DNA from 2 places in the Streptomyces gobitricini genome. Region 1 is predicted to be linked to the other one. Evidence: predicted binding sites of a transcription regulator. Region 1 holds the regulator's gene; the other holds the start of a gene.
The links. The regulator HrcA, encoded in region 1, represses chaperone genes, less so after heat shock. The targets are predictions, from matches to a motif close to TTNGCACTCNGNNNNNCNGAGTGCNAA.
Positions count from the first base shown of each region.

Region 2: the regulator HrcA is predicted to act here: its motif matches at 1,482-1,508, upstream of groL (chaperonin GroEL).

Region 1 covers NZ_BAAASR010000002.1:265,801-269,452, forward strand. Annotated here, with positions in the region: gene ABD347_RS02180 (nitronate monooxygenase) at 1-272, opposite strand, end outside; gene dnaJ (molecular chaperone DnaJ) at 598-1,734, opposite strand; gene hrcA (heat-inducible transcriptional repressor HrcA) at 1,735-2,751, opposite strand; gene ABD347_RS02195 (MBL fold metallo-hydrolase) at 2,918-3,640, shown strand; gene ABD347_RS02200 (DUF3097 domain-containing protein) at 3,651-3,652, shown strand, end outside.
Region 2 covers NZ_BAAASR010000006.1:209,162-212,813, reverse strand. Annotated here, with positions in the region: gene thrC (threonine synthase) at 1-320, shown strand, start outside; gene ABD347_RS06660 (ubiquitin-like small modifier protein 1) at 345-623, shown strand; gene ABD347_RS06655 (cold-shock protein) at 1,033-1,239, shown strand; gene groL (chaperonin GroEL) at 1,671-3,293, shown strand; gene ABD347_RS06645 (hypothetical protein) at 3,432-3,652, opposite strand, start outside.

The DNA of each region.
Region 1 (3,652 bases):
CCGGCGAGCTGGTGCCGGTACACGTCGACGGCCGCGGGGTCGGCGTGCCCGGGCTGCGGCATGAACAGGTTGACGCCGAAGGGCCGCGAGGTCAGCCCGCGCAGCCGCTTGATCTCCTGGTACATGCCGTCGGCGGTCTTGTACCCGGCGGCCAGGAAACCCAGGCCGCCGGCCTCGGACACGGCCGCGGCGAGCTGCGGACAGGAGGCGCCACCCGCCATGGGGGCCTGCACGATCGGGTACCGGCAGAGATCGGTCAGTGCGGAGGACATGCAGGCATGGTGTCACGCCCCCACGGCGCCGCCACACGGGCCTGCCCATGCGCGCCCGCGTACCCCCGCCGGGCCGTCACCGTCCCGGCGGGGCGTGCCTTCGACGGTCGCCCGTGCGCGTACGCGTGCCTTCGGGGCCGAGCCGAGGCCCGGGCACCGACGCGAGCGCGAAGCCGCTGGGGTGCCGGTCCGGCGGCCGTGCACGCCCGCGCGGCGCGAAGCTGCCGCGACCCGGGGGCGGGGGCGTCGGCCACCGCGTACGACCAACGTCCCCCTGTCAGGCGGTCCGGGGGTCGAGCCCCCTTTTCGGGGGCACCGCCCCCGGTCACCGCCCGTTGAACGCGTCCTTGAGGCGGGAGAACAGCCCCTGCTGCCCCGGCTGGAACTGGCCGGTCGGCCGCTCCTCGCCCCGCAGCTTCGCCAGCTCCCGCAGCAGTCGTTCCTGCTCCGGGTCGAGCTTCGACGGCGTCTGGACCTCGACGTGCACGATGAGGTCACCGCGTCCGCCGCCCCGCAGGTGCGTGACGCCGCGCCCGTGCAGCGGGATCGACTGGCCCGACTGCGTACCGGGCCGGACGTCGACCTCCTCCAGCCCGTCCAGCGTCTCCAGCGGACACTTCGTGCCCAGCGCGGCCGCCGTCATCGGGATGGTCACCGTGCAGTGCAGGTCGTCGCCGCGCCGCTGGAACACCGTGTGCGGGAGCTCGTGGATCTCGACGTACAGGTCGCCGGCCGGGCCGCCGCCGGGGCCGACCTCGCCCTCGCCGGCCAGCTGGATGCGGGTGCCGTTGTCGACACCGGCCGGGATCTTGACCGTCAGCGTCCGGCGGGACCGGACCCGGCCGTCGCCGGCGCACTCCGGGCAGGGCGTCGGGACGACCGTGCCGAAGCCCTGGCACTGGGGGCAGGGGCGGGAGGTCATGACCTGGCCCAGGAAGGACCGGGTGACCTGGGAGACCTCGCCACGGCCGCGACACATGTCGCAGGTCTGGGCCGACGTACCCGGCGCGGCGCCCTCGCCGGAACAGGTCGTGCAGACGACGGCCGTGTCGACCTGGATGTCCTTGGTCGTACCGAAGGCCGCCTCGTTGAGGTCGATCTCCAGGCGGATCATCGCGTCCTGGCCGCGCCTGGTGCGCGACCGGGGCCCGCGCTGGGACGCCGTACCGAAGAAGGCGTCCATGATGTCGGAGAAGTTGCCGAAGCCGCCCGCACCGAAGCCACCCGCGCCCGCGCCGCCGGAGGTCGACAGCGGGTCACCGCCGAGGTCGTAGACCTGCTTCTTCTGCGGGTCCGACAGCACCTCGTAGGCGGCGTTGATCTCCTTGAACCGCTCCTGCGTCTTGGGATCGGGGTTGACGTCCGGATGCAGCTCGCGGGCGAGCCTCCGGAACGCCTTCTTGATCTCGTCCTGGGACGCGTCGCGGCGTACGCCGAGTACGGCGTAGTAGTCCGTGGCCACTTACGACTCCGCCAGGATTTGTCCGACGTAACGTGCCACTGCGCGTACCGCTCCCATCGTTCCGGGGTAGTCCATGCGGGTCGGTCCGACCACGCCGAGTTTGGCGACTGCCTCGTCGCCCGAACCGTAGCCGACCGCGACGACGGACGTGGAGTTGAGGCCCTCATGGGCGTTCTCGTGCCCGATACGTACGGTCATGGCCGAGTCCTTGGCCTCGCCGAGCAGCTTCAGGAGCACCACCTGCTCCTCCAGCGCCTCCAGCACCGGCCGGATCGTCAGCGGGAAGTCGTGCCCGAAGCGGGTGAGATTGGCGGTGCCGCCGATCATCAGCCGTTCCTCGGTCTCCTCCACCAGGGTCTCCAGCAGTGTGGCCAGCACCGTGGAGACGGTGCCCCGGTCCTCCGCCTCGAAGGACTCGGGGAGGTCCTGCACCAGCTGGGGCACGTCCGTGAAGCGCCGCCCCACGACACGGCTGTTCAGCCGCGCCCGCAGATCGGCCACGGACGTCTCGCCGAACGGCGCCGGGCAGTCGACCATGCGCTGCTCCACGCGCCCGGTGTCGGTGATCAGGACGAGCATCAGCCGGGCGGGGGCCAGCGACAGCAGCTCCACATGACGCACGGTGGACCGCGTCAGGGACGGGTACTGCACGACCGCGACCTGCCGGGTCAGCTGCGCCAGCAGCCGCACCGTACGACCGACGACGTCGTCGAGGTCGACCGCGCCGTCCAGGAAGTTCTGGATGGCGCGCCGCTCCGGCGACGACAGCGGCTTGACGCCGGCGAGCCGGTCGACGAACAGACGGTAGCCCTTGTCCGTGGGGATGCGGCCCGCGCTGGTGTGGGGCTGGGCGATGAAGCCCTCGTCCTCCAGCACGGCCATGTCGTTGCGCACGGTGGCGGGCGAGACGCCGAGGTTGTGGCGCTCCGTGAGCGCCTTGGAACCGACCGGCTCCTCGGTGCCCACATAGTCCTGGACGATGGCGCGCAGCACTTCGAGCCTGCGTTCACTGAGCACCGCGCGCACCTCCAGCTGGCCGTGGTTCCTTCTGCTCCGCTGGCACTCGCGATGCCCGAGTGCCAACCTTCCCCGGCAAGTGTACGGCGCCGGGGCTGACCCCTAGCAAGGGCGGCCGACCACGCTACCGCGCGCTGACGCCGGTGGTTGCCGATAGCGTCGCGGTATGGACGTCTGTTGGGAAGACTTCGGATGGGAGCGTCTCGCCGACGGAGTGGGCCGCAGGAGGCTGCCGGTGTGGGACGCGACCACCGCGTTGGTGGTCGGTGAGGACGGCGCCCTGCTGTACGACACGGGCGCGACGCTCCGTGAGGGGGCCGGGATCCGGGCGCAGGCGCAGGCCCTGATGGGCGGCCGGAGAGTGACGCATATCGCACTGAGCCATCCCCATTTCGATCATGTGCTCGGTACGGCGGCGTTCTCCGGCACGGAGGTGTACGGCGCGGTCGGCATCGACACCGTCCTGACACGGGACCGGGACGGGCTGCGGGACGACGCCGTACGGCACGGGGTGGCCGAGGCGGACGCGGTGGAGGCGGCGGACGTCCTGGTGGTCCCGCACCACCTGGTGTGCGGCGAGTGGACGCTGGAACTGGGCGGGCGGCAGGTGCTGCTGGCCGACGCGGGCCCGGGCCACAGCGGTCACGACCTGGCCGTGCTGGTGCCGGGCTCCCGGGATGTCGTCCTCTGCGGGGACCTGGTGGAGGAGTCGGGCGACCCCCAGGCGGGGCCGGACGCCGTCCCGTCGCGCTGGCCGGCCGCCCTGGACCGGCTGCTGGAGCTGGGCGGTGAGGCCGCCGTGTACGTCCCGGGGCACGGGGCCGTCGTCGGCGCCGGCTTCGTACGCGCCCAACGCGATGAACTGGCCCGACGGTTCGGCGTGTCGTAGCGTCTGGCGGAT
Region 2 (3,652 bases), on a different contig from region 1:
ACCCGGCCGACGGTCCGTACGTCCTGGACATCGCCCGCCGCACCGGCGGCGCGGTGGAGGACGTCGACGACACACAGGTGGTCGACGCGATCAAGCTGCTGGCCCGTACGGAGGGCATCTTCGCCGAGACGGCGGGCGGGGTCACCGTGGGCGTGACGAAGAAGCTGATCGAGGCGGGCGTGCTCGACCCGTCGCTGACCACGGTCGTGCTCAACACGGGCGACGGCCTGAAGACCCTCGACGCGGTGGCCCCGACCACCGGCCCGACCGCGACCATCCGCCCGAGCCTGGACGCGTTCCGCGCCGCCGGCCTGGCCTGAACGACCGAAAGGCAGCACCACGACATGAGCGTCAACGTCCGCATCCCCACCATTCTCCGTACGTACACGGGCGGCCAGGCCGAGGTCACGGCCGAGGGCGCGACCCTCTCCGAGGTCATCGAGTCCCTGGAGAAGAACCACCCGGGCATCGCCGCCCGCGTCCTGGACGACCAGGGCAAGCTGCGCCGCTTCGTGAACGTGTACGTCAACGACGACGACGTGCGCTTCGAGGACGGTCTGGGGACCGCCACGCCCGACGGTGCCGGCGTCTCGATCATTCCGGCCGTCGCGGGCGGCTGCTGACGCACGCGGTGTTACCGGAATTGCCCCCTCCGCGAGAGAAGCGGAGGGGGCAATTCTGCATGGTTGAGCGCGGTAGAGTTGGGGAAGCCCCCGCCGCTGCCTGTGCCGCACGCATATGAGAAAGTGCGCGGCCGCGACAAGATGCAGTCAATGTCCCCTTGCGAGTTGCGCCATTTGCGCACTTTGCCGGGCCCGACTTGCCCGGGATTCTGGGCCCTTCGGTCATATTTTCCGTTCACCCGTGCTCGGATTTCTCGTCCGATTGACCTGTTGCAGACGGCAGTTGGGCAGATACATTCAGCGGCGGTCGACGCGTTACGGCGCACGCTCACACCTGTCAGTGGGTGAGGTCTGACCCGGGTCCGCGAAGTGCGGTCCTGTGCAAGGGCCAGTAATAGGGGAGTTAGGCATGGCTCAGGGCACCGTCAAGTGGTTCAACGCGGAGAAGGGGTACGGCTTCATCGCGGTCGACGGTGGTGCGGATGTTTTCGTCCACTACAGCGCGATCCAGATGGACGGCTACCGCACCCTCGAAGAAGGTCAGCGAGTCGAGTTCGAGATCTCGCAGGGCCAGAAGGGTCCGCAGGCGGACATGGTCAAGCTCGCCGCCGGCTGAGAGCCGCGTCGCGATCGACCGACCATCGACTGTCGACATCGCAAGTGCCGAGGGGCCCGCGTTCCAGGGGACGCGGGCCCCTCGCGCATGTCCGGACGGGGGTCGGGCGGCCGTCCGGACGGCATTCCGGGGCGCCACGGTGGTGGTCCCGTGGCGGTCCAGTGGTGGTCCGGCGATGGTCCGGTGGTGGCCCGGCGGCGGTCCTTCGGCGGCCCGGCGACGTCCCGGATCTGCCGGAGGCGCTTGCACTCGCATGGGTCGAGTGCTAATCATTGGCGTTAGCACTCTGAAGGTGAGAGTGACAACGAAGGACCGGGTCGGTGAGGCCAGCAGGCCGGTGGGGCAAGGAACCACCTCAGGCAGGCAGGCCGTCCGTCGCGGGCGCCAGCGCGGTCCGGAGCATCCACCCCAGTCCGGGAGGACCACTTCACATGGCCAAGATCATCGCGTTCGACGAGGAGGCACGGCGCGGCCTCGAGCGCGGCATGAACCAGCTCGCCGACGCCGTCAAGGTGACCCTGGGCCCCAAGGGTCGCAACGTCGTCCTCGAGAAGAAGTGGGGCGCCCCCACGATCACCAACGATGGTGTTTCCATCGCCAAGGAGATCGAGCTCGAGGACCCGTACGAGAAGATCGGCGCCGAGCTGGTCAAGGAAGTCGCCAAGAAGACGGACGACGTCGCCGGTGACGGTACGACCACCGCGACCGTCCTCGCCCAGGCGCTCGTCCGCGAGGGTCTGCGCAACGTCGCCGCCGGCGCCAACCCGATGGCCCTGAAGCGCGGCATCGAGACCGCCGTCGAGGCCGTCTCCGGCGCGCTGCTGGAGCAGGCGAAGGATGTCGAGACCAAGGAGCAGATCGCTTCCACGGCCTCCATCTCCGCCGCCGACACCCAGATCGGCGAGCTCATCGCCGAGGCCATGGACAAGGTCGGCAAGGAAGGCGTCATCACCGTCGAGGAGTCCCAGACCTTCGGTCTGGAGCTGGAGCTCACCGAGGGTATGCGCTTCGACAAGGGCTACATCTCGGCGTACTTCGCCACCGACATGGAGCGTATGGAGGCGTCGCTCGACGACCCGTACATCCTGATCGTCAACTCGAAGATCTCCTCGGTGAAGGACCTGCTCCCGCTGCTGGAGAAGGTCATGCAGTCCGGCAAGCCGCTGCTGATCATCGCCGAGGACGTCGAGGGCGAGGCCCTGTCGACCCTGGTCGTCAACAAGATCCGTGGCACCTTCAAGTCCGTCGCCGTCAAGGCCCCGGGCTTCGGCGACCGCCGCAAGGCCATGCTGAACGACATCGCCATCCTCACCGGTGGCCAGGTCATCTCCGAGGAGGTCGGCCTCAAGCTCGAGAACGCCGGCCTGGAGCTGCTGGGCCGCGCCCGCAAGGTCGTCATCACCAAGGACGAGACCACCATCGTCGACGGCGCCGGTGACAGCGACCAGGTCGCGGGCCGCGTCAACCAGATCCGCGCCGAGATCGAGAACTCCGACTCGGACTACGACCGCGAGAAGCTCCAGGAGCGTCTGGCGAAGCTGGCCGGCGGCGTGGCCGTCATCAAGGCCGGTGCCGCCACCGAGGTCGAGCTCAAGGAGCGCAAGCACCGCATCGAGGACGCGGTGCGCAACGCCAAGGCCGCCGTCGAGGAGGGCATCGTCGCCGGTGGTGGCGTGGCCCTGCTCCAGGCGTCCAGCGTCTTCGAGAAGCTGGAGCTCGAGGGTGACGAGGCGACCGGTGCCAACATCGTGCGCCTGGCCCTGGAGGCCCCGCTGAAGCAGATCGCCGTCAACGGTGGTCTCGAGGGCGGCGTCATCGTCGAGAAGGTGCGCAACCTGCCCGTCGGCCACGGCCTGAACGCCGCGACCGGCGAGTACGTCGACATGATCGCCGAGGGCATCATCGACCCCGCCAAGGTGACCCGTTCCGCCCTGCAGAACGCGGCCTCCATCGCGGCGCTGTTCCTCACCACCGAGGCCGTCATCGCCGACAAGCCGGAGAAGGCCGCGGCCGGTGCTCCGGGCGGCATGCCGGGCGGTGACATGGACTTCTGATCCTCCCGGATCGGACACAGTCCTCTCGTTCCGAGGGCGGTACCCCCACTCCCAGGGGGGTACCGCCCTCGGGCGTTTCCGGCCCGGGGCGCGGTCCTGATGCGCGTGGTGTTGAGGCGCGTGGTCATGTGTGGCTGGTCATGTGTGGCTTCTCTCGGGCTGGAGGTACGCCCGTGCCTGGGCGGCATGGGCGCGGACCTGCGCGGGTGGGAGGGCCGCGAGGGGTGGTGGTGGCGTCTTGCCCCGGCAGGGGGCGCAGGCGCCGTCCAGGAGGGCTTCCGGGCGGGCCGGGGCGCCGCACCTGGCGCACTCCAGGACCCGGAGGGGCGGGCGTACGGGTCTGATCGGCTCGGGTGGGA